4 regions of the Lysinibacillus sp. FSL M8-0355 genome follow, and region 4 is predicted to be linked to each of the others. Evidence: riboswitches for the same ligand, from Rfam matches in the RefSeq annotation. Region 4 holds a riboswitch; each other region holds the start of a gene.
What was found. A riboswitch is a leader RNA that binds a small molecule or an ion and turns the genes downstream of it on or off. The one in region 4 is predicted to bind S-adenosylmethionine.

Region 1 (6,263 bases), 3.3 Mb from region 4:
CTGAACCACTCCCCATAAATAGGCCAGCACCGATTACTCCTGCAATAGCAATCATCGTCATATGCCGCTTCTTTAACCCTCTTTGTAAATGCGTTTGTTGCTCCATATCTGTCACCCCTTTTAGTAGATTGCTTGATCGCTTACAAAAATTTTACATGTTTCATAACGTTGAAGTAATAGACAAACTGTAAAATTATATACTTTTGTTTTAAACATAATGTAAAATAGACTAAATATTCTCAAAATACTATATCCACGAATTTATAAGAAAATATAAATCATCAAACAGAAAAAATATACAATGCGTATAACTAAGGGAGGGGCTAAATTGAGTCCGTTTCAACTTAAAGTACTAGATGTTTTGGAAAATAAGTATTTTCGTAAGGCAGAGGTTGTGGCAGGTCATGAAGGATTATCAAGGATTATCAAATGGGTACATGTTCTTGAAATCGTACAAGTTGATCATTTTTTAGTTGGTGAGGAGTTAGTATTAACAACAGGAATTAGTCTCCAGCATAGTATCGCTAATTTTACCGCATTTGTAGAAGCCATCATTCAAAAAAATTGTGCTGCTCTTTGTATTGAGTATGGCTCTTATATTCAGACCGTTCCAAAAGCAATACTAGCACTGGCAAACCGGCATCAGTTTCCCATTATTGTTTTTCATGAGGCAGTTCCTTTTGTTCGTATTACGCAGGATTTACATAGCCAAATTATCAATCAGCAATATTTAATGATTTCTTCGCTAGAATCTTATGCACAAGCTTTGAACAAAAATGCTGTCTTAGGACAAAACACAGAAGATATTTTACAAAATATGTATAATGAATTAAAAACACAAATCATGTTTTCCATTAAGGGACGCAATCCTATCTTTTTCCCCAATACGACACACCAAAAACGTCAGCAGCTATTAACATTGAACAAGTCTGCTCAGCAATTTAAACATGGGCCTATTTTTATCTTTGATCAGCATTATGCAAATTTAACACTCTATCGAGAGGATGGACTATTTTCAGAGTTTGAATTATTAATATTAGATCGTACAGCAACGGCGCTGGCACAGCTATTAATGCGAGAGTTTTATATTGAGGAAAAAAAGAATATTGAGGATGCTACAATTTTAGTCGATTGGATTGATCAAAAATTATCTAAGGAAGAAATCTATAAATTTATCGTTACACATTACGCGGGCTATACACAATCTAGTGGAGCTGTCTTTATTTTATCCTCTCCTACTACAATGACAAAGACACAGGAGGATATGGTCTATAGTAAGCTTTATTATCGAAATCTCTTTGAGCAACATGGATTTATGCCATTTTTATTCGAAAGAAAAAGCTATATTATTTTTATTTTACTTCATACGAAAGACAGTAAAGCTATTCGTGACATATTGAATAGCATTTTTTCCACACTGCCCAATACCGACTTTTATAAAAAGCAGCAAGCACAAGGTTTTCAAATAGCCGTTGGAAAGGTTGTTTGCGATGTAGAAGAAATTCCTAAAAGCTATCAAACTGCTTTAGAAACTTTATATATTTGCCGCAAAGTGCAAACGTCCTCTTTCTTTTATGATGATTTGCATTTATATCATTTAATCTATAAATTACAAATGCAAGTGAATTTACAGGAAGTGATTTACGATTATTTACAGCCCGTTATTGAGTACGACAAAAAATACAATAGCAAGCTTCTTGAAACATTACAGGTTTATTTACAAACAAATGGCTCCAAGCAGCAAACAGCCAACCAATTATTTATTGTTCGTCAAACACTATATCATCGCTTAAGAAAGCTTGAAGGTTTACTAGGTGAAAATTTCATGAAAGGACATAACCGCATTACATTAGAATTTATGCTATTGGCAAATTCATTGATTGAGGATAAGGGCTAGAAAAAAGATGGCACGCTCAAAAGATTACTCCCTCTTGAGCGTGCCCCTCTATTAGCCTTTCACGACAACATCATGATATAGTCCTGGTCTACGGTCGTCATAAACTGGAATTCTTCCACGTACTTCATCGACAATAGAAAAATCTACATCAATCACCGCTACTTCTTCATCCTCTGCACCGATCCAAAGTACTTCTCCCCAAGGCTGTATGATCATCGATTGGCCATTAAAGTTTTCTACCTTTTTTGAAATGCGATTAACTGCTATTACAAAACATTGGTTCTCAATCGCACGAGCTTGCAGCAATGTTTTCCAATGATCAATCCTTGGTGTTGGCCACTGGGCTGGTACAAATAATACCTTTGCTCCTTGTAATGCGTGTGCACGTAACCATTCTGGGAAACGAATATCATAGCAAATGACCCCAGCAGCTTCAATATCTCCTAGAGCAAATCGATTCATTTCATCCCCTGCTTCTAAGTAGAGATGCTCATCCATTAAACGGAAAAGATGTGCTTTGCTATATTCCCCTACAAGTTCTCCATTGCGATCAAATGTATACATCGTATTATAAAATTTGTCGCCTTTCTTCGTTGAAACAGAACCACCTACAATATGTACACCAAGTTCCTGTGCTAATTCAGCCAAGAAGGATTTCGTACGTTCACCATCGACATCCGCTAGTTCAGGCAGCTTCTCTAACGCATAGCCTGTATTCCACATTTCAGGCAGCACAATGATTTCTGCTCCTTTTTTTGCCACTTCTCGAATCTTGTCCTCAGCTCGTGCAAAATTTTCTTCTACTTTGCCAAAGCCAACATTTAATTGAATACAACCGATTTTCATAGCCATTCCTCCTCTAGACAATTAACAAAAAAAGTAATACTATTTGCTTCATATTCTTCAATAATAATTATTATATTCTGAAAAGGGTGATCATGCATGGAATTCTCTAAAAAACTACAGCAACTACCCACTCAATTTTTTGCAGCGTTAGTTCAAAAAGTAAATAATGCCTTAGAAGAAGGTCGCGATGTCATTAATCTTGGTCAAGGAAATCCCGATCAACCAACGCCCCCTCATATCATTCAAGCATTACAGGAGGCGGCTGAAAATCCACAAAATCACAAATATTCACCATTTCGCGGTATCGCTGAATTACGCCAAGCAGCTGCCGACTATTATAAACGTGAATATAATGTGAATCTAAATCCTGACACAGAGGTAGCGATTCTTGGCGGGACAAAAATTGGACTCGTTGAGCTACCTTTAGCCGTATTAAATCCAGGTGATACAATGCTCTTACCAGACCCTGGCTATCCAGATTACTTATCAGGTGTCGTATTAGGTGATGTCCATTTTGAAGTGATGCCACTTTTAGCTGCAAATGATTTCTTACCTAATTATCATACATTACCTGATGAAGTGAAAGAGAAGGCGAAGCTACTTTACCTAAATTACCCGAACAACCCTACAGGTGGTACAGCAACACTTGCGTTTTTTGAAGAGACCGTTCGCTTTGCGAAGGAACACAATATTATCGTATCACATGATTTTGCTTATGGGGCAATAGGATTTGACGGTAATAAACCTATTAGCTTCCTACAAGCTGAGGGGGCAAAAGAAGTAGGAATTGAAATGTACACACTCTCCAAAACTTATAATATGGCAGGCTGGCGTATAGGCTTCGCTGTCGGTAATGCCGACATTATTGCTGCCATTAATCTGATTCAGGATCATCTGTTTTGTAGTCAATTCCCTGCTATTCAACAAGCAGCAGCAACGGCACTTACAGCTTCCCAAGAATGTGTGGATGAACTGCGAGCTACCTATGAAGGTCGCCGCAATGTATTCATTGAAGAAGCTCAAAGAATTGGTTGGCATGTAACGGCTCCAAAAGGCTCCTTCTTCGCATGGCTCCCTGTACCATTCGGCTATACTAGCGAGCAGTTTGCCGATTTATTATTGGAAAAGGCTGATATCGCTGTAGCAGCAGGCAATGGCTTCGGCCGATATGGCGAAGGCTATATCCGTGTTGGTTTACTTGTTAGCGAGGAACGCTTACGTGAAGCAATCCATAGAATCGAACAATTACAATTATTCAACCCTTAACCATGACATGAGGCTGGGACAAAAGTAAAAATGTTAGACCGATTATAAGCTCGGTCTAACATTTTTTAATTCAGGAAGGAACATGCAACTCAGTGAAAAGAAAAAGTTAGTACATTTTCGCTATTTTTCAATTTTCCTTGGCTGCTGTAAACCGTGTTCTAATGGATAAAATTGAACATGGCCTGTTTCTTCATCAAATTTTCGAAAGTGCTGGATGCCTTGAACCTCAGCTAGCACTATGTCAGCCGTAATGACAGGGTTCCCCCTCTTCATTAAATGCCCCCCTGACACGATGCCCCATTGATCACTCATAGAACCATGGAAATGTGTTTCATATCCCCCATCGCGCTTACATACTACGCCAGAGCCTTGGATCAATTCAAGTGGCCCCTCTTTTTTTATGACATCGCTAAAACTTACGTTAATCTGAGATGTTTCATCAGGTACTAAATAAACAAAGCTACTCTTTTGAAGGCTACCTATACAGCTAACAATTGTTGCTGACTCAATATGGTTCTCCTCACAAAGTGCCTCCATTCCTTCAATAATGTCTGTACCCATTAGCAATCGAGCACTTACAACCTTGCCAAATGAACCTATACCATAATTAACTCTTACAGACATTGCTATCCCTCTTTCATGACGAAATATTATAATAATATAAAAAATTTAAAAAATATTTATTGACTTACTATAACCTATAAATTATATTAGTTCTATCGGAATTACAAAAAAATATGATAAATCTCTTATCAAGAGTAGCTGAGGGACTGGCCCTATGAAGCTCGGCAACCTCCTTTTAGAAGGAAGGTGCTAAATCCTGCAAACGATTATCGTTTGATAGATAAGAGAGGACATTTTTTCATGAGCCTCTCTTAGTTTGTAAGAGAGTTTTTTTATTTTCAAAAACCGATAAAAACAATCTTGGAGGTAGTTTTCATGAAAAAGAAAAATAAATTTTTAGTAGGTTTAGCAAGTCTTACATTAGCAGCAGCTCTAGCAGGTTGTGGCTCTAAAGAAGAGAGTAAAGGTCAAGCTGAAGCAATTAATGAAAATAAAATCGTCGTAGGTGTCACATCTGGTCCACACGAACAAATCGCAGAAGTTGCAGCGAAAGTAGCCAAAGAAAATGGGCTAGAAGTAGAGCTTAAATCATTTTCTGATTATGTTTTACCTAATACATCTTTATCTGAAGGTGATCTTGATGCGAATAGCTATCAACACGAGCCTTTCCTCGATACGTTTAATAAAGATCATGATACAGATTTAGTAACAGTAGGCAAAACGATTTTAAATCCAATGGGTATTTACTCTGAAAAATATAAATCCTTTGAGGACATTCCAGATGGTGCAACGTTTGGTTTACCAAATGATCCAACAAATGGTGCTCGTGCCCTCTTTGTTTTACAAGAAGCAGGCTATATAAAATTAAAAGATGGGGCAGATTTAACAGCCTCTATCCGTGATGTAGAAGAAAACAAAAAGAATTTAAAATTCATCGAATTAGAGGCAGCTCAAATTCCTAAGCAGCTTAGTGAAGTAGATGTAGCAGCTATTAATACAAACTTCGCATTGGAAGCTGGCATTAATCCTAAAGATGACGCTATTCTTTTAGAATCTACTGACTCTCCATATGTGAACTATATTGTGGTACGTGCAGAAAATGAAAATGACCCAACAATTAAAAAGTTCGTTGAGGCTTACCAATCTGATGAAGTACGTCAATTCATTGAAGAAGAATTCAAAGGTTCAGTAATCCCTAGCTGGTAATACATTCAGGAAGCTTCTAGTAGCTGAAGAATCTGCCGAAATTCCTCTATGGAAAACGAGCAGATTCTTGCTTTTTAGGAGCTTGAGAAAGGAGCAATCAATCGGATGATTCAATTACAAAATATCTCAAAAGAATATAAGACGAAAAAAGACATCATTAAGGCTGTAGATGGAATCAATCTCCATGTAAAAAAAGGACAAATTCATGGTGTGATTGGCTATAGTGGTGCAGGTAAAAGTACACTCATTCGTTGCGTCAATCTACTAGAGCGACCTACAGCTGGAAAAGTGTTAATCGACAATGTGGACATTACTGCCCTTTCTCTTCATGAATTACGGCAAACACGCCAAAAAATCGGGATGATTTTCCAACATTTTAATCTATTAAAAACGGCAACCGTTTACCATAATATTGCTGTTCCTTTAAAGCTACTTGGCTATAACGAGAAAGAGGTAAAAAACCGTGTGGCTAAATATGCTGAAA
Region 2 (6,263 bases), 1.3 Mb from region 4:
AATTCAGAACGTCCAGATGTTATCGCTGGTGAATTATTAGATGGCAAAGTGGCGATTCTAGTTGATGGTACTCCCTTTGTCTTAGTAGTACCAGCGTTATTTACATCCTTTTTGCAATCAGCGGAGGATTATTATCAGCATTGGATGATTAGCTCACTTGTACGCATACTTCGCTTTTTTGGCATCGGTCTGGCATTAGTCGCGCCATCCTTATATGTGGCTATAACTACCTTTCACCAGGAAATGCTGCCAACACCAATGTTAATTAGTATTGCTTCACAAAGAGAAGGCGTTCCCTTCCCCGCAGTTGTGGAGGCACTCATTATGGAGATTGCCTTTGAGGTATTAAGGGAGGCTGGGCTTCGTATGCCTAGAACAATCGGCCCAGCGGTGTCTATTGTCGGTACTTTAGTTATTGGTCAGGCGGCAGTTGATGCGGGTGTGGTATCTGCTGTAATGGTCATTATTGTAGCTTTAACAGCAATTTGTAGTTTTCTTTTCCCTGCCTACGGTTTGTCGAATACGATTCGTGTGTTACGTTTCCCATTAATGATTTTAGCAGCTATGTTTGGTTTATTTGGTGTTATGTTCGGTATTATGGTCATTATTCTCCATTTATGTAGTATTCGTTCATTTGGTGTACCTTATTTAAGTCCATTTGCACCGTTAGTTTTAAAGGATCAAAAGGATGCCTTTCTTTTGTTCCCTCGTAGAAAGTTACTAACACGACCTCGTTTAGTTAATCAAAAAAATATTGTTAGAGGACATAAATATGTCAATGTAAAGGGCAGGAAATAACTACTGGATAAATGAGGAATGGAATATGGCAAAAATAAAAGTGATTTGCTTACTATGTATCCTCACTTTACTGTTAAGTGGCTGCTGGAGTAAGCGTGAATTAAATGAATTAGCCATTGTCGTAGCACTGGGTATTGACAAAATAGACGAAGAATATGAGATTACCGTTCAAATTGTTGATCCAAGTGAAATTTCGATGCGACAGGCTTCCACGCAACGCTCTCCTGTCGTTAGCTATCATTCGAGAGGCGAGACCATCTTTGAGGCAATTCGAAAAATGACAACCAACGCTGCCCGAAAACCGTATTTTGCCCATCTTCAAGTGGTTGTTTTAGGGGAAGATCTAGCAAAAGAAGGAATTAGTGATTCACTTGATTTAATTGTAAGGGACCATGAATTTCGTAAGGATTTCGATGTCATTATGTCTCATGAAGCGACAGCGAAGGAAGTGTTAAATGTACTAACGCCCATTGAAAAGATACCCGCTAATAAAATGTTAAATTCCCTTGATGTCTCTGAAAAAGCTTGGGGCGCCACAATAGCTGTCAATATAGATGAGTTAGTCAATACATTAACGAATAAACATAAAGGGGCATTAATTACTGCTATTGAAGTACATGGTGATAAGAAATTAGGTGTAGATCAAACAAATGTGCAACGAGTTAAAACGCCTGTGCTGTTGCAGTATGCAGGATTAGCGGTCTTTAAAGGGGATAAATATATTGGACTATTGACTGAGGGAGAAAGTAAAAGCGTTAGTTTCCTGAATGATAAAATACAGAGTACGATTGAAATCATAGCCTGCCCAAAGAAAGGAACTCTATCATCTGAAATCACTCAATCCACAACAAAAGTGAAAGGGTCTTTTGATAACGGAAAGCCGAAAATTGATGTCCGTATTCATGTTGAGCAGAACATAGGAGAGGTCGAATGTGATATTGATCTTACAAAAAATAAATCCATTGATTATGTCAATAAAAAAACAGCTAAGGGCATTGATGAACGAATTCAAAAAACATTGGAGAAAATACAACAGCAATATGAGGTTGATGTGTTTGGTTTCGGTGATGCCTTACATCGTGCAGATCCAAAACAGTGGAAAAAAATTAAGGATGAGTGGGCTTCCATCTTTCCAGATTTGGCGGTAGATGTGCAAGTGAAAGTAACGACACAAGGTTTAGGTACGATGCAAAATTCATTATTAAACAAGCCAAAGGAGGAGTAACGAAATGGTGCTAGCTGTAGCCATCTTTATCATTTCAATGATCCTAGCACTTATTTTTATACCAAAACTAAAAAAGCAGCATGATTCAAAAACCATTGTCGTATTTTCTATTTTGCTTCTCATCGGAACGGCTTTGAATATGGGAAATGCGCTAAAAATCCATATTCCAAGCCCATTGGATTTGATTACCTTTATCTTTACACCAATTAAAGATTATATTGTGTCATTAACAAAATAGATAGAAGGATAAAAAATGGAGGGTTGCTCGATGGAAAAAGAGATTATTAGTTCAAGACAATTTACAATCATTACATTCCTCTATTCTATCGGAACGGCAATTTTAATTATCCCTTCTAGTATTACGGGTGCCGCTAAGCAAGATGCATGGATTGCCGCCTGCATTGGAGTTGTCCTTAGCCTGCTGGCCGTTAAATTATTTTTAACACTAGCCAACCAAACACCGTCACTTAATTTTGTAGAGGCAAATGAAAAAATTCTTGGTCGTTTTTTTGGAAAAATCACAGCCAGTTGTTTCCTAATCTTAACCTTTCTATCTGCTGGAGAATTACTCTATTTTATCGGTATTTTTATGAAAACCGAAGTCATGCCGGAGACTCCGACATTAGCATTTGCCTTGATGTTTAGTATTATCATTATGTACGCTGCTTATTTAGGCATTGAGACCTTTGCCCGTTCAGCAGAAATTATTTTTCCAGCATTTGTCTTTATTTTTATTTTTTTTATGGTTTGTATTACGCCTCAAATTCATTTTGAGAACATTCAACCCTTATTAGAAGCAACCAAAACATCTATGCTTTATAGTATTGCACGCTTTATGAGTATCTTTTCCTTTCCATTACTGGTGTTATTAATACTGTATCCTGCTGGTGTCAATGTACAGCCATCTGCACAGAAAGGGTTATATTTTGGGACAATCCTCGGTGGCATCGTCTTAATTACGTTGATTGTGCTATCGATTCTTGTTTTAGGACCTGAGAATACGTCATCTAGAACATTTCCTAGCTATGCCTTAGCGCAAAGAATATCGATAGGGAATTTTTTGCAGCGCATTGAAATCATCATGGCCTTTATGTGGATTTCATCCATTTATATTCGCACATTTATGTATTTCTATACGACTGTTGTCGGTCTTGCGCAAATTTTAAAAATCAAGGATCATCGCCCTCTCATATTACCGATGGGTCTAATTGTCATTGGGCTTTCTCAAATTATTCATCCAGACATTGTACATTCAACCAATTACAATAATGAAATTTGGCCAATCTTTTCTTTTATAATCACCATTTTATTACCGATACTTTTATTGATTGTCGCAGTTATACGAAATCGCAAAACCAAAGCTCAAAGTACCGAAACGCCTAATACAGAAACAACGAATGACAATCAAAAAGTCTAATTTCTTTTATGGTGAGAAAAGAAATTAGACTTTTTATTAATTAAATATGATATTCAATTTCATCTACAAAATCCCATTCGTATGGTGTTTCTTGGTAAACATAGTAGTTCAACCAGTTAGAGAATAATAAATGCGTATGGGCACGCCATGTATTCATTGGCTCCTGTGATGGATCATCATTCGGGAAGTAATTCACAGGAACAGCGATATCTATGCCCTTTGCGACATCACGGCTATATTCATCGGCTAATGTTGTCGCATCATACTCCAGATGCCCTGTAATCATAATGTTTTTATTATCTTTTGATTGGACGATGAACACACCTGCATCCTCTGAATAGGATAATAATCGTAAGTCTGGATGATTGCGAACCTCGTCGATCGAAACAGAAGTATAGCGTGAATGTGGAGCGGTAAATAAATCACTGAAGCCACGTACTAAATCCACTGTTAAATCGGTGATTACATGGGAATAGACACCTGAGCATTTAGCTGAAAGTTCTACCTTTCCTATCCCATAATGATGATACAGTGCCGCCTGTGCCCCCCAACAGATATGTAAAACGGATGTCACATTCTTTTTGGACCAGTCCATAATTTCTGAAATTTCCCGCCAATAGTTAACTTCTTCAAAGGCCATTTTTTCTACAGGTGCTCCCGTAATAATCATCCCGTCATAGCGACGGTGACGAATTTGGTTGAACGTTGTGTAAAATAGCTGTAAATGTGATTTACTGACGTTTTTCGACTCATGTGTGGCCGTATTTAAAAAGGTGATATTTACCTGTAGCGGTGTATTCCCTAATAAACGTAGTAATTGAAGCTCCGTTTTTTCTTTTTCAGGCATTAAATTCAATATTAATATGTTTAACGGACGAATTTGCTGTGTTTTCGCACGGTCCTCTTCCATGACGAAGATTTTTTCCTCACGTAAATGTTCTCCAGCTGGTAAATTTTTCGGAATATTAATTGGCATCTTGCGTTCCCCTCTCTTTGATCACTCTCTTTTAGCAAACCTTGCTGACAAATTAAAAAATCCTCCTCATTCCATACGAGATAGAATGAGAAGGATTTTTTCACGTCCACTCTTATCTCTCAAAGGAAAAATCCTTCGCTGGAATTAGCACCTTTCTAACAATTGTTAGAGGTTGCTGAAGCGTCATCGGGCCAAATCCCTCAGCTTCTCTTGATAAGATTATTTAATTACATCGAATTGTAGCATGAATTAGTTAGAATATCAATAATTCATAGAATATTTTGTGATTCAAATGCATGTTCCTCGTTTATTTGATGTACACTAAGCTTGCTATAAGTAGTGTTTCTACATTTAAAATTTATGGTAAACATGCCGTATTTATGTTACCATATAACTTTAGTAACAGAGAGGAACGTGAATACTTTGATTAAAATTGAATTTCCAAAACCTGATGTAGTCATCCGTCAACGTGAACAAGAAGTAAAACCTGGTGATGTGCCTATCACACCATACTTTGGTTTTATTGACTTCCATAAAATCACACGTGATAAAGGCGGCATTTTTTTATTCTATAATGACAAGAATGAGCTATTATTTGTCGGCAAAGCACGTAAAATTCGTCAACGTATTAAAAAGCATTTCGAGGACAATGTATCTCCGATGAAAAATCATCGTGATGAAGTGTTCAAAATTGAGGTCTATGAAGTAGAAGATCCAATGGAACGTGAAATTTACGAAACATATGCGATTAACACTTTCCGCTCCAAATACAATGTAGAGAAAGTCTTTTATTAAGATATCTTGTAAAGAAACCGAAATCTCATTTAATGGGATTTCGGTTTTTGTCTTATATAGAGGTTACGCGATCTATTGGCGTACTCTCGCCGTTTATTCGCAAATCAATCGTGTATAGCTCAGGATCTTTGGTGATGATTTTATATACATAGGGTTGAGCCACTTTTCGTTGCTCGCTACCTTCTTTCAGTTGGATGACTTGACTATTTTCTTCAGCCGCAATACTTGCCAGCACATTCCCTTTCGAATAATAAACAAGATAATACGTAGAGTCATCTTCATACAATAATTGAATCTTATCATTAGCCTCAATTTTTTGTTGAATATTGTCTGGAACGACAGTTAGCTCATGAATCATTAGTGATTTGGTAGGCGTTTTAGCGTTACATGCTCCTAACATTAATAAGCTCATTAAACCTAGCAACACGAATTTTTTCACGTTACTCCCCTTCCCTTATGACTATTCTAAGAAAAAAGCTTTACGCTCCTTAGCAATCCAGTCTTCTAATTCCTGATCATCACGTTTTACCAATCGATTGATAAGGACGTCATGCCAAACATAATCCTCTAACAAATAAATATGGACAGGGTCATTGGTGATAAAGGCCATTTCTTGCGTAGATGGAGAGTGACCATAAATCATTTCCTGACCATCTACCGATAAAATAAACCAATGTGGTGTAGACGTTTTTTTCGTGTAGTGTGTAGCTCTATGCTGGTCAATCGACTCTAGCTGTTCCCCTACATATAGGGTAATACCATGAATAGGAACATGCTGTGCCACTTCTTGAATATCTCCCCTTAAAGTATCATACATATCTTCCCACATCGATAGAATCACTTTTTTCTTGGCTTTTTTTAAAAGTGACTGGCAATAGTTGATGATCGCCTCCTTGCCCTTTAGCATGACTACTTTTGGCTCCACTTCCTGCACTTTTTCCTCTAATTTTTCTAATTTCGTACTCATGGATGTAAAATTCGATTGCCAGCGCTGCTGCATTTGCTGTAAAAACACAGACACAGGCATAGCCGCATAGGTCGTTTGTTCAGCC
Region 3 (6,263 bases), 420 kb from region 4:
ACGCCTTCGCCTGTACATAAAAGTTTTCCTCTAGCTCATCAAATGTAATACCGCCAGTTACGGATAATGTTTTTGTTGTTGGACCCATTGCGCCAGCAACAAAGCGTGGCCAATCTGATGTTGAAAAGTTATCCACTGCTTGACGAGCAATTTCGACGGCACGTTTATTAATTTCTTCCGCTTTTGCGCCAAGATCATATTCATTTAACACAAGAGGCGTCCCGCCAAAAGTATTCGTACAAATAATATCTGCGCCTGCCTCTAAGTATTTATGGTGAATTTCCTTAATTACATCAGGTCTAGTCAGCACAAGATTTTCATTACAGCCATCAAGCTCCTCCCCGCCAAAATCCTCAGCGGATAAGTTTTCGTTTTGTAGCATTGTTCCCATTGCGCCATCAAGAATTAAAATACGTTTCTCTAGTTGCTTTTCAATCAAGTGCTTAGCCATGTATACTTACCCCTTTTTTCTGTTCATCCAATTGCTCAATATATTTCATCAACTCTAATGTCATATCATAACGTAAAAATGGAGTGATAAGGTAAATGCCATTGAAATACTGCGCAGCCACCTCTACTAATTCCTTCGCAATGGCAATCCCCTCAAATGTTGCACGTTCTTTATCTTCACCACAGGCCTTCATTCTTGCTAAGGCATCTTCAGATAATTTTATGCCTGGCACCTCATGATGTAAGAATTCAGCACTTTTATAACTTGTAACGGGCATAATACCAATATAAATAGGTGCTTGTAAATGCTTGGTTGCCTCATAAATTTCCACAATTTTTTCCTTCGTATATACTGGCTGTGAAATAAAGTAGTCTGCTCCATACTCAATTTTCTTCTCTAAGCGTGCCACAGCACGATCTAATACACGGACATTTGGATTAAATGCAGCAGCTACTGAAAAATTTGCTTTTTTACGAAGTGGTTTACCTGAGAAGGAAATACCTTGATTTAACTGCTTAATTAATTGGATCAGCTCCATTGATGAGACATCATAAACACTTGTGGCACCTGGGAAGTCCCCAACTTTTGTTGGATCACCAGTAACAGCTAACACATCATGAATTCCTAATGCATTTAACCCCATTAAATGTGATTGCAGACCGATTAAATTACGATCTCGGCATGTAATATGTGTTAGAGGACGTACACCATTAGTACTCTTCAACAATGCACCCATAGCAATATTGCTAATACGTGGAGAAGCCAGAGAATTGTCTGCCATCATGACGACATCTGCTCCTGCATCATACAATTGTTTTGCCCCTTCCAGAAAACCATCAATTTCCAGATGTCTAGGTGTATCTAGCTCTACAATGACAGAGCGTTCGCGCTTTACTTTTTCATGAAGAGGTTCATACTTCGTTGGCTCTGCTTCACGAACAATTTGAATCTTCTCGGGTTTGGCATACTTTTCATGAACTGGTGATAACTCTTCTAAATACTTCTTCGCTGCTGCTATATGCTTCGGTGTCGTACCACAACAGCCTCCAATTAAGCGTACCCCTTGATCACGTAATTCCACAGCCGCTCGACCAAAATATTCAGCTTCTGACTCATAAACGACACGACCATCTTCTAAGTCAAGGAGTGAAGCATTCGGATAAGCCGACATAAATGCCTTATCAGGAAGTTCTACACCTTCAAACGCCTGAATGGTATGGTGTGGACCTAAACGACAATTGACACCCACAATATCCGCACCAAGTTTTTCTAGCTCATGCAGGGCGTTATTTAAAGACATACCGTTTTGTAAAACACCAGGTTCGTGCATGGAAACTTGCGCAATAATCGGTAATTTTGTCTTTGTCCGTAGCATCTTTAAGGTAGCTGTTAATTCTTCAAAATCATAATAGGTTTCGAGTAAAAGGCCGTCTGGATTCCCAGCAAGTAAAACACTCGCTTGCTCCTCAATAGTTGCTAAGATTTCATCTAACGTTGCATCACTTTTACGAATACCACGAATACCACCAATTGTCCCTAAGACAAACTGACCTCCATCTGCCGCAGCTCGCTTTGCGATTGTAATCGCTGCTTCATTAAATTGTTGGACACGCGATTCTAATCCATAGCGAGCTAATTTAATGGCATTTGCACCATACGTATTCGTTTGGATGATATCAGCACCAGCTGCAATATATTCTCTATGAATCTTTTCAATTAACTCAGGTTTCTGTACATTCATTTCCTCATGACAATACTCCAAACCATAGCCATAAAGTACTGTGCCTATTGCGCCATCTGCCGTCAATACATGCGTTTTTAACCTTTCAAGCAATCTCATTAAACTAGCCTCTCTTCCTATATCTCTGTATAATAAAAAGCCTTCTTTTATAAAAAAAAGAAGGCTTTAATGACTCATCATTGTTTTTTCCTTCTCATCTTCGACTCAATGGTCTTCTGGATTTAGCACCTGACAAAAAAGTTGGTTGCTGAAGCTTCAATGGGCCAGTCCCTCTGCTTCTCTTGATAAGAATGTAGTATGAATTTTTTAAATAATTAAAAGAATCATATCGTTTACTGACGAATGAGTCAAGACTATTTCACATAACAAAGATATTTTTCACTTAAAAGCTTAGAAATTGGCTAGTTCCTTTGCAAGCTCCTCACCGATTTTTTTCCCATTTTGAATACAAGCACCAATCCCTACCCCAAAGTATGAACAACCTGCGATGGATAGATTAGGATAGTTTTCTTGTAATTCTTGAACTAAACCTTGTAATGCTTCACGGTGAGCTAGATCATATTTTGGCATTTGATCAATCCATTTTGTGACATTAATAACTGTTGGCTGTTCCTCTATTCCTAGGCTCTTGCGCACATCCTCTAAAGCAACCGCTGCTAATTCTTCGTCAGACATGGCACGGAGTTGCTCATATGCTGGATTGATGCTTTTATAAAAGAGTCGCACAAGTAATTTATGATCTCTTGATGTATGCCTCCATTTACGACTTGTCCAAGTTGCAGCATTACATGTAACGTCAGAATTATGTGAGACAATATAGCCCGTTCCATCTGCTGGCAATCTAGAGTCTGGTACATCAAAACCTAAATAGATCGTAATTGCTGAAGCTGTCGTAAATTGGTCAAAATAACGGTTTAATGATTCATCCTGTAGTAGGCCTTGAACAGCCTCATTCGGCAGTGCTAAAACGACATAATCTGTCTCGATGCTTTCACCATTAGCTAAGGCAATTGAATAGTGGTTTTCTTGCTTTTGAACATTGACAGTTGCGACACCCTTGATGATCTCTACATCAGTTAATGTTTGTTCGAGACGATCAATTAGAGAAGATAAACCGTTTTTGAACGATATAAACTTTTTATTGGCTGCTTTAGCAAATTGCTCACGATTCGCATCAAAGCCTTTTATGATACTTCCATACTCGTTCTTATAGTCAATCAAGTACGGTAAAGTAGAGGCAATCGAAAGCTGGTGTAAATCCCCTGAATAAACACCTGCAAGAACGGGTGCAATTTGATTTTTCACAAGCTCTTCCCCTAAATAATAGGTTAAAAACTCTCCAATTGAACTTTCCTTTGTGAAGTCTTTGTTTGGTAAAGTCAAATCTTTTAATGCATCTTGTTTACCTTGCTCTGTAATCAATGTGCTTTGCTCCAAGGATGCCAAACTCATTGGTATTCCAAAAGTAGAATCTGCCGGAATGGCATGTAATTCATTATTCGTATAAATATAGGAAATACCTGTTTCGTTGTAAACTAGATTCTCCTCAAAATCAAGCTCCTGTACAAGCTCCATAACACCTTTATGACGAGCTACAATCGAGTCAGCACCTGTTTCCATAATAAAACCTTGCTCATGTGTTGAATATAATTTGCCCCCTAAATATGTATTTTTTTCTACAAGCACTAGACGCACATCTACATTATTTTCCTTCACTTGACGTTGTAAATAATGCATTGTGCATAATCCTGTAATACCGCCACCTAATACAACAACTGTTTTCATAGTAACCGCCCCTATTTTTAGTTCTTCCTACAGTATAAACTTATTTTCATTGAAAATTACGTTAAACCCTTTACAAATTTAGCAAAAATAGAGCTACCTCATCTGTGAGATAGCTCTAGCTTAATCATATGGAATTTCCATTTCAAGGTTTACAAAAAATACACATATTTATAGGTACTATAGTGTTTAATATGTTTAAAAAATACGGAAACATAAACGTTAATTTAGTAGTCTATCCTTTTAGATTTTGGGAAAAGCTCGCTAAGTTTTCTGCTGAATTCGTTACTTCTGTAAATGATGTCCCTAACTCGTTTAATATCCCGACGATTGCTTGTATTTTCGTTGCCATACAGTCGTTTTGATCCTTTGCTTCTGTCATGGCTCCCAATATGCTTGTAAATTGACCTTCAGTTTGTAACATGTTTTCCTCACCTGACGCTACTTCATCTTGAATATTTGCCAGAGAATGCTCTAATTTCTCTGTCCGTTCACTCGTTTTTTTCAATAACAATGCCACCGAAGTAACCGAATCCTTCGTTTGAATAGATAATTTACGCACCTCATCAGCCACTACACTAAAGCCTTTGCCCGCTTCTCCAGCACGCGCCGCTTCAATTGCAGCATTCAATGCCAACAGATTGGTTTGATTAGCAATATTAGTAACAACATTCATGATTATCTCCATTTCCCTAGACATATCCGATAATTGTTCAATATTTTCTTCTATATCATGAAGTGAATGAATAATATTAAGCATATTTTGTGATTGATTTTTTAAACGTTCACGACCTTCAAGTGCTTGATTTTCAGCCAGTGTTGAGACATCAAGTGATTTTTTAGCCAATTGTTTAATTTCGTCAGATTGCTTGCTTAAGCAGCAAAATGAATTATTTGTTTCCTGAGAAATTGTGGCAAGTGCTTCGGAAGAATCAACAATTTGTCGTTCAATAGCTTCTTTCTCATGCATCATTTTTTCTTTCATTTGTTCTACAGTGTTTTCAAAAGCCTCCAAAACCAGCTGCTGCTCGAAATTACAAATTTTCGATATGGCCCTGATCGTATTAAATTGATCTTGGGGGTGCTCTATATTTTTTTCGACTAAATCAATAAATGATATGGATAAATCTTGGAATGCGCAAATATACCATTGGGTTCTAAGCCCAATATGAACATGTACCTTTGCAATTTTTACTCGTCTTTGGTAATACACCTCATCAATGGTTCCGTTAAACATTTCAATAATATGCTGCCGTAGCGTTACTTTAAGTCTGTCTACAGAACTATGATGACTTATAATATCTACCAAATGATGCTCTGTTCCTATCATGTTGTAAAAACGGTTTACGATGTGATCTACATTGTCCATAACATATGGCTGGAAAGCTTTTAAATATTGTAAGTCTTGCTTCGTTAGATTCAGCATTTCAATTTGTTTCACCATTGATTGGCGAGTAGACAAATCCATTTTTACTGTATATTGCTGTAAATCCAATACCTTCGTCTTTCTCTGTTTTTGAAAAATCACACATCTTCCCTCTTTCATTCCGTTTACTTTCAGCAGGCTGAGAAACACCAAATCCCTTTTTTAACATATTGATTGATACAAGAAAAAATACCGATAAAAACAGATTAGCTATTATGCTATGGGCTAATACTCTTTCTGTCTGGCACACTTCCTCCAAAAGCATGTCGAGTACCTCTTTGTACAATCACATAAAAAATATTCCCGCTCAGCAAGCAGACCTAGTCAGTACATGACTAACAGTAGACTTATTTACGTATGCTTTATTTCAAAATCACTCATTTACATTAATCATTTTATAAATTGCTGTCAATCTTATCGATTCCGTTTTTTTACATATACCACACCAAAAGTCCCTATCTTAAAATTAATGGTAATGCATAAGAAAAAAGCTACCACAATATTATTTGGTAGCTTTTTTACCCGTTTTCTTGTTTATTATGCCTATTTTTTTTATTTTTCTTATCCTTTTTTATTAATCTTCTTTAAATATCACTATATCAATATTTTTTACCCTCTCCACAAGAGCATCTATATACCTAAAAACACAGCCCGTTTTAAATCAAAAGTTTTATAAATGTATGGCAAATAAATAATTCAAATAAACTATATTTTTTCACACAAAATTTACAATCCTTTAAGTTCCTGTAATATTTTAGAAGCTTCTGCAACACCAGCATCCGCTGCGAGGCCATACCACTTGATGGCTTCTTTCAGATTTCTAGCAATTCCTTCACCTTTATTGTAAATATGCCCTAGTTGTA
Region 4 (6,263 bases):
TTATGGCTGAATATGAGGTAGAGCGTATTTACCGTGATTCTCGTATTAATCGAATTTTTGAAGGTACAAATGAAATTAACCGCATGATTGTCCCTGGCACATTTATGAAAAAGGCGCTAAAAGGCGAACTTCCTTTATTACAAGTTGCTCAAAATTTACAGCAAGAGCTGCTAATGTTAATGCCAGAAGACATCGGTACAGAGCCACTAGCACAAGAAAAATATTTAGTGAAAAATGCTAAGAAGATTGCTGTATTAGCTGCAGGCTTAGCAGCACAACGCTTTGGTGCGAAGCTTGATCAGGAGCAAGAGGTATTAGTGAATATTGCCAATATCGCTAACCAATTATTTGCAATGGAGTCAGCTGTCTTACGTACAGAAAAGGCAATTGCTCGTGATGGCGCTGAAAAAGCACAGCAGAAATTGCTATACACGCAAATCTTCTGCCAAGAAGCATTCACAGAAATCGAAAAGGAAGCAAAAGACACAATTCTTGCTTCAGCAGATGGCGATGCAGCACGTATGACATTATCTGCACTTCGTAAATTAACACGCAATAATCCTTATAACTTAATTGCGAAGAAACGTGAAGCTTCTGTTAAACTAATCGAAGCTGAAAAATATATTGTTTAATAGCATACACTTTCACTTAGCTATCTGTAAGAGGATAGCTAGGTTTTTTTATGAGAGATGGATAGAAGCTTGAAACTGACGGATAGAACAGCTAGATTGACGGATAAAATGGAGAAAGTGATGAATAGAACAGCAAAACGGATGGTTAGGCTTACGAAAATGAGAGAAGTTCCACCATTCGAAACAATTATGATGGTATACTACAGAAAAAGACAGTAGAGGAGCATTTTAATGACGATTCAATTTATCCATTATCCGAAATGTACGACATGTAAAAAAGCACAAAAGTGGTTAAATGATCATGAGGTTTCCTATGAAGAGGTACACATTGTAGAGCAATCGCCAACAAAGGATGAAATAACAGCCATTTGGCAAGCCAGTGGACTGCCTTTGAAGAAATTTTTTAATACATCGGGTATGAAATATCGTGAGCTTGGTTTAAAGGACAAGCTAGCGGAAATGACTGAAGATGAGCAGCTGGAGCTACTTGCTTCTGATGGGATGTTAATCAAACGTCCAATCGTAACGGATGGCCAAAAAGTAACGCTAGGGTTTAAAGAATCAGATTTTGAGCAAACTTGGAAATAGCCGTATTTAAACAGGATCGAACGACTCTTCTAACCGAGATAAAGTCACTGGCAGATGTCACAAATTTTTAACAGAGATGTATTTCAAGTAACTTGAAAAAATTGTGGACTGCAATTAAGCTGGCACGTAATTGAATCTTGTTTTTATAGGAGAAGTATGGCACACTGAAAGTGAATATATTACATATTTATGGAGGGGTTTTTTGCATGAGCACACCTAAAGACTTACGTTATTCTGAAGAACATGAATGGGTAAAAACAGAAGATGGAAAAGTACGTATTGGTATTACTCACTTCGCACAATCTGAATTAGGAGATATCGTTTTCGTTGAGCTTCCACAAGTTGGCGACGAAATCAAAACAGATGATCCATTCGGTAGCGTAGAATCAGTTAAAACTGTTTCTGAATTGTATGCACCAATCTCAGGTACTGTAGTTGAAGTAAATGCAGATTTAGAAGATAGCCCAGAATTCGTTAATGAATCACCATATGAAAAAGCATGGATGATCGTTGTGGAGCCTGCTGATGCATCAGAAGTTGAAAAACTAATGACAGCAGAGCAATACGAAGAAATGATCGCTGAATAAGACAAGCTATAATCGAAAAACGTCGGAAACTACCGGCGTTTTTTGTTATATAATGACTTATAATGGGGATGTCTAAATGGAGGTGGCGTAATGTTCGAGGGAAAATGCTTAATAGTAGAAGGACGCTCAGATAAGCTACAAATTGAGCCAATTTTAAATGAGAATGTTACAATACTATGTACGAATGGTACAATTGGTGTGCATCAATTAGAAGAGCTGCTCGATCCCTATGAGAGCTGTGAGCTATTTACTTTTTTTGATGCAGATAATTCAGGCGATAAGCTACGTGCATTAATGGACAGACATTATCCAGAGGCAGAGCATTTACGTACAATGCCAACCTATAAGGAAGTAGAGACGACACCAAGAAAAGTGTTAGCGATGATATTACTGCGTGCACATTTTTCAATCCATAATGAATATATTTTGTAAGGTTGCGTGAGGAAATGGAAGAATGGTCAAAAGAGCAGTGGGAAACGGCAAAACAGTCGGGACAGAAAGCTGCATTTTATTTATATACACCGATGTGTGGAACGTGTGCAGTGGCATCTAAAATGATGGCCATTATTGAACAATTACTGCCACAGCTACCAATAGGTAAAGCGAATATAAATTTTTTAGAGCATGTTGCTGTTGAGCATCAAATTGAAAGTGTTCCGTGTTTACTTGTTAGTGATGGCGGAAAAGTGACAGATAAGATTTATGCTTTTCAATCCGTACCATTTTTATACGAATTGTTAAAAAAATCAATTGACTGAACTTTACTAGCGTGGTAAAGTATCAAATATATTACTAAAACATTAAATATATCGAACTCTTATAAAGAGTGGCGGAGGGAAGTGCCCTATGAAGCCCGGCAACCATCACAAAGTGAAAAGGTGCCAAATCACTCAAAGATTTTTCTTTGAAAGATGAGAGAACGGTTTAACGTTATTATACGTGACCCCTTCTACTTGTCTGTGAGTGAAGGGGTTTTCTATATGAGAAAAGGAGTATTCGCTATGATCCAGCTTCAAAATATTACGAAGAAATACAAAACAGCAAATGGCGAATTAACGGCAGTCAAAGACGTCAACCTTACCATCAATAAAGGTGAAATTTTTGGCATTATCGGCTATAGTGGCGCTGGTAAGAGTACCATGATTCGTTTATTAAACGGTTTAGAGAAACCGACAACAGGAACAGTAACGGTGAACAGTCAAGAGTTTTCATCGATTAAAGGGCAAAAGCTTAGAGCAGCTAGACAAAAGGTAAGTATGATTTTCCAACATTTCAATTTACTTTGGTCTAGAACAGTTGCCGAAAATATTGCATTTCCTCTAGAAATAGCAGGTGTTTCAAAGGCTCAACGTGAAGCACGAGTAAAGGAATTAATTGCACTTGTTGGTCTAGAGGGACGTGACAGGGCGTATCCATCCCAGCTTTCTGGTGGACAAAAGCAGCGTGTAGGGATTGCCCGTGCATTAGCGAATAATCCAGAGGTTTTACTATGTGATGAGGCGACTTCCGCACTCGATCCTGAAACGACGGATGCCATTCTTGATTTACTCGTTGATATCAATGAACGTTTAGGCTTAACAATCGTTTTGATTACACATGAAATGCATGTCATCCGCAAAATTTGTCATCGTGTAGCGGTCATGGAGGCAGGCGAAATAGTGGAACGTGGTGAGGTATTGCAAGTTTTCCAAGCACCACAAGCGGCTATTACTAAAAAATTCGTATCTCAGATTACAGATACAAAGGAAACACAGGATACGGTGGCACAAATCAAAACAAATTATCCAACTGGACAACTTGTCAAACTGATTTTTGTTGGTGAAAAGACAGAACAGCCGGTTATCTCACATCTTGTGAAACAATTTGATGTAGAAGTAAGCATTGTTCATGGTAATATTTCGCAAACGAAAAACGGTGCATACGGTACACTGATTGTGCAAATTGATGGCTCGAAAACAAATGTGGCTGAAGCCCTTCGTTATTTAAATACAGTCGAAGTACAAACGGAGGTGATCGCAAATGCTAACTAATCTTTTTCCAAACGTAGACTGGGAAAATATGTGGCAAGCTATGTATGAAACATTGTACATGACGGCAATTTCTACAGTTGTCACATTTATTCTTGGGTTAGTCATTGGGATCGTTCTATTTTTAACAAGCCCTAATCAGCTATGGGCTAATAAAATGGTTAACTTTTTAACGGGTTCAATCGTTAATATTTTCCGCTCCATCCCATTTATCGTGTTAATTATTTTATTAATTCCATTTACGAAATTCTTACTTGGTACGATTCGGGGAGCAAATGCGGCATTACCTGCTCTAATTATTGGTGCAGCCCCGTTCTACGCTCGTATGGTATTGATTGCGTTACGTGAAATAGATAAAGGTGTCATTGAAGCAGCCCGTTCAATGGGGGCAAAAACATCCACAATTATTTGGAAAGTACTGATCCCTGAATCTTTACCAGCACTAATTTCAGGGATTACTGTAACGGCTGTTGCCCTCGTTGGTTATACTGCAATGGCAGGGATTATCGGTGCAGGTGGTCTTGGTAACTTAGCTTTCCTAGACGGCTTCCAACGAAACCGCCAAGATGTGACATTAATGGCAACTATTCTGATCTTAGTAGTTGTATTTATCATTCAATGGATTGGTGATCTCATAACGGTGAAGATCGATAAACGTTAGTAAGACTAAAAGAGGTTATTCCGGTTCTAACCGCTAACATATTTGAAACAAATAAAAGGGAGTGTCATAAATGAAAAAGTTATTAGCAGGATTATTTTTATCTATACTTGTACTAGCATTAGCAGCTTGTGGTACAGATAAAAAGGAAGATGCCAATTCAGCATCTGATCAAACAGATAGTAAAGACAATGTAACATTAAAAGTAGGTGCTTCTAATACACCACACGCAGTCATCCTAGATAAAGCAAAACCAATTTTAGCTAAAGAAGGCATCGACCTTGAAATTGAAACTTATACAGATTATGTTCTTCCAAACCAAGATCTAGATTCAAAAACACTTGATGCAAACTATTTCCAACATATTCCATACTTGGAGTTACAAATTAAAGATAATGGCTATGATTTCGTGAATGCTGGTGGCGTTCATATTGAACCAATCGGTATTTACTCAAAAAAATATAAAACTTTAGAAGATCTGCCTGAAGGCGCAACAATCTTACTTTCTAACTCAGTATCAGACCACGGTCGTATGCTATCATTACTGGAAGCTAAAGGCTTAATTAAATTAAAAGAAGGTATTGATAAAACGGCAGCAGAAATAAAGGATATTGAAGAAAATCCTAAAAACTTTAAATTTGATGCGAATACTGCACCAGAAATGCTTGTACAAATGTATGAAAATGATGAGGGCGATGCAGTACTTATCAACTCTAACTTTGCGATCGATAATGGTTTAAATCCAATCGAAGATGCTATTTCTCTTGAAGACAAAGAATCTCCATATGTGAATATCATCGCAGTACGTGCAGGCGACGAAACAAGACCAGAAATTAAAAAATTATTAGAAGTATTAACTTCTAAAGAAATCCAAGACTTCATTTTAGAAGAATGGAAAGGTGCAGTAGTACCAGTACAATAATTCAAAGGGTAAGTGAGTGATCTAACTCACTTACTTTTTTATTAGCCCCCTCAAGTATCGCTTATTAATGGTACTTGAGGGGGTTATTTTTATTGCAATTATTAAAAAGTTGATTTATCAACTATTAACATCAATCAGTGTTGTTTTTAATCAAATTATTTTAGAGTTAGAAAGTAATTCTGAAATTATTTGTTAAATAGGATGAACATTATTGCACAAATATTATTAAATTACATAAAATATAGGTGTTTATGATTATATTTTATAATTGTTTAGAAATTGTTTAGTTATAATTAGTACTATATAAATGTTGATGAAGTTTTTTTGAGTTAAATTTATTTTTTTAATCTATTTTGACTAGAAAAATCATACGTAAGTATGTAGCGATGAAAGGAGTCTGTACAGTACGATGATGAGAAGTGACAAATTACTTTGCAAAATGCTTGCCATGAATAACTATGGTCAAACGAAGCTGTAACGAAAAGAACGATGACAATGGACTACTAGATTAGATAAAGGAGTAATTTTTTATGACAATTGAAACGACATCATTAAGCAAAGCTTTATCAAAAAAAATCCACACAAAAAAAGCTACAATTGGGGTTATTGGGCTTGGCTATGTAGGGTTACCATTTGCAGTGGAAATGGTTCAAAGTGGGTTTCAGGTAATAGGCTTTGATAAAAACCAAGATAAAATCATGCAGTTACAAAATGGTCATAGTTATATCGCTGATCTACCTAAAGAAAATATACAGCAAATGATAAAGAGTAATCAATTTGAGCCAACGAATGATTTTTCTAAGCTTTCACAAGTGGATGTCGTTATGATTTGTGTGCCTACACCTACTA

Region 1: it holds a riboswitch for S-adenosylmethionine, as region 4 does, so the genes downstream of both, MKY46_RS02320 (MetQ/NlpA family ABC transporter substrate-binding protein) here and MKY46_RS18625 (methionine ABC transporter ATP-binding protein) in region 4, are expected to answer to the same signal.
Region 2: it holds a riboswitch for S-adenosylmethionine, as region 4 does, so the genes downstream of both, metA (homoserine O-acetyltransferase MetA) here and MKY46_RS18625 (methionine ABC transporter ATP-binding protein) in region 4, are expected to answer to the same signal.
Region 3: it holds a riboswitch for S-adenosylmethionine, as region 4 does, so the genes downstream of both, MKY46_RS20655 (bifunctional homocysteine S-methyltransferase/methylenetetrahydrofolate reductase) here and MKY46_RS18625 (methionine ABC transporter ATP-binding protein) in region 4, are expected to answer to the same signal.

Annotation. Positions count from the first base shown of each region.
Region 1 covers NZ_JBBPAI010000001.1:480,166-486,428, reverse strand. The annotation lists gene MKY46_RS02345 (amino acid permease) at 1-106, opposite strand, end outside; gene MKY46_RS02340 (PucR family transcriptional regulator) at 329-1,897, shown strand; gene MKY46_RS02335 (carbon-nitrogen family hydrolase) at 1,949-2,743, opposite strand; gene MKY46_RS02330 (pyridoxal phosphate-dependent aminotransferase) at 2,840-4,009, shown strand; gene MKY46_RS02325 (PPC domain-containing DNA-binding protein) at 4,130-4,633, opposite strand; SAM riboswitch class I at 4,756-4,860, shown strand; gene MKY46_RS02320 (MetQ/NlpA family ABC transporter substrate-binding protein) at 4,949-5,779, shown strand; gene MKY46_RS02315 (methionine ABC transporter ATP-binding protein) at 5,885-6,263, shown strand, end outside.
Region 2 covers NZ_JBBPAI010000001.1:2,523,427-2,529,689, forward strand. The annotation lists gene MKY46_RS12365 (spore germination protein) at 1-798, shown strand, start outside; gene MKY46_RS12370 (Ger(x)C family spore germination protein) at 824-2,023, shown strand; gene MKY46_RS12375 (hypothetical protein) at 2,028-2,261, shown strand; gene MKY46_RS12380 (GerAB/ArcD/ProY family transporter) at 2,292-3,440, shown strand; gene metA (homoserine O-acetyltransferase MetA) at 3,481-4,416, opposite strand; SAM riboswitch class I at 4,526-4,636, opposite strand; gene MKY46_RS12390 (nucleotide excision repair endonuclease) at 4,786-5,211, shown strand; gene MKY46_RS12395 (hypothetical protein) at 5,264-5,650, opposite strand; gene MKY46_RS12400 (TrmB family transcriptional regulator) at 5,672-6,263, opposite strand, start outside.
Region 3 covers NZ_JBBPAI010000001.1:4,224,259-4,230,521, forward strand. The annotation lists gene metH (methionine synthase) at 1-451, opposite strand, end outside; gene MKY46_RS20655 (bifunctional homocysteine S-methyltransferase/methylenetetrahydrofolate reductase) at 444-2,291, opposite strand; SAM riboswitch class I at 2,383-2,483, opposite strand; gene MKY46_RS20660 (protoporphyrinogen oxidase) at 2,583-3,977, opposite strand; gene MKY46_RS20665 (globin-coupled sensor protein) at 4,210-5,502, opposite strand; gene MKY46_RS20670 (SEL1-like repeat protein) at 6,127-6,263, opposite strand, start outside.
Region 4 covers NZ_JBBPAI010000001.1:3,803,478-3,809,740, reverse strand. The annotation lists gene MKY46_RS18650 (acyl-CoA dehydrogenase family protein) at 1-632, shown strand, start outside; gene MKY46_RS18645 (arsenate reductase family protein) at 864-1,220, shown strand; gene gcvH (glycine cleavage system protein GcvH) at 1,427-1,807, shown strand; gene MKY46_RS18635 (hypothetical protein) at 1,898-2,239, shown strand; gene MKY46_RS18630 (thioredoxin family protein) at 2,254-2,565, shown strand; SAM riboswitch class I at 2,622-2,725, shown strand; gene MKY46_RS18625 (methionine ABC transporter ATP-binding protein) at 2,809-3,837, shown strand; gene MKY46_RS18620 (methionine ABC transporter permease) at 3,827-4,495, shown strand; gene MKY46_RS18615 (MetQ/NlpA family ABC transporter substrate-binding protein) at 4,566-5,414, shown strand; gene MKY46_RS18610 (nucleotide sugar dehydrogenase) at 5,945-6,263, shown strand, end outside.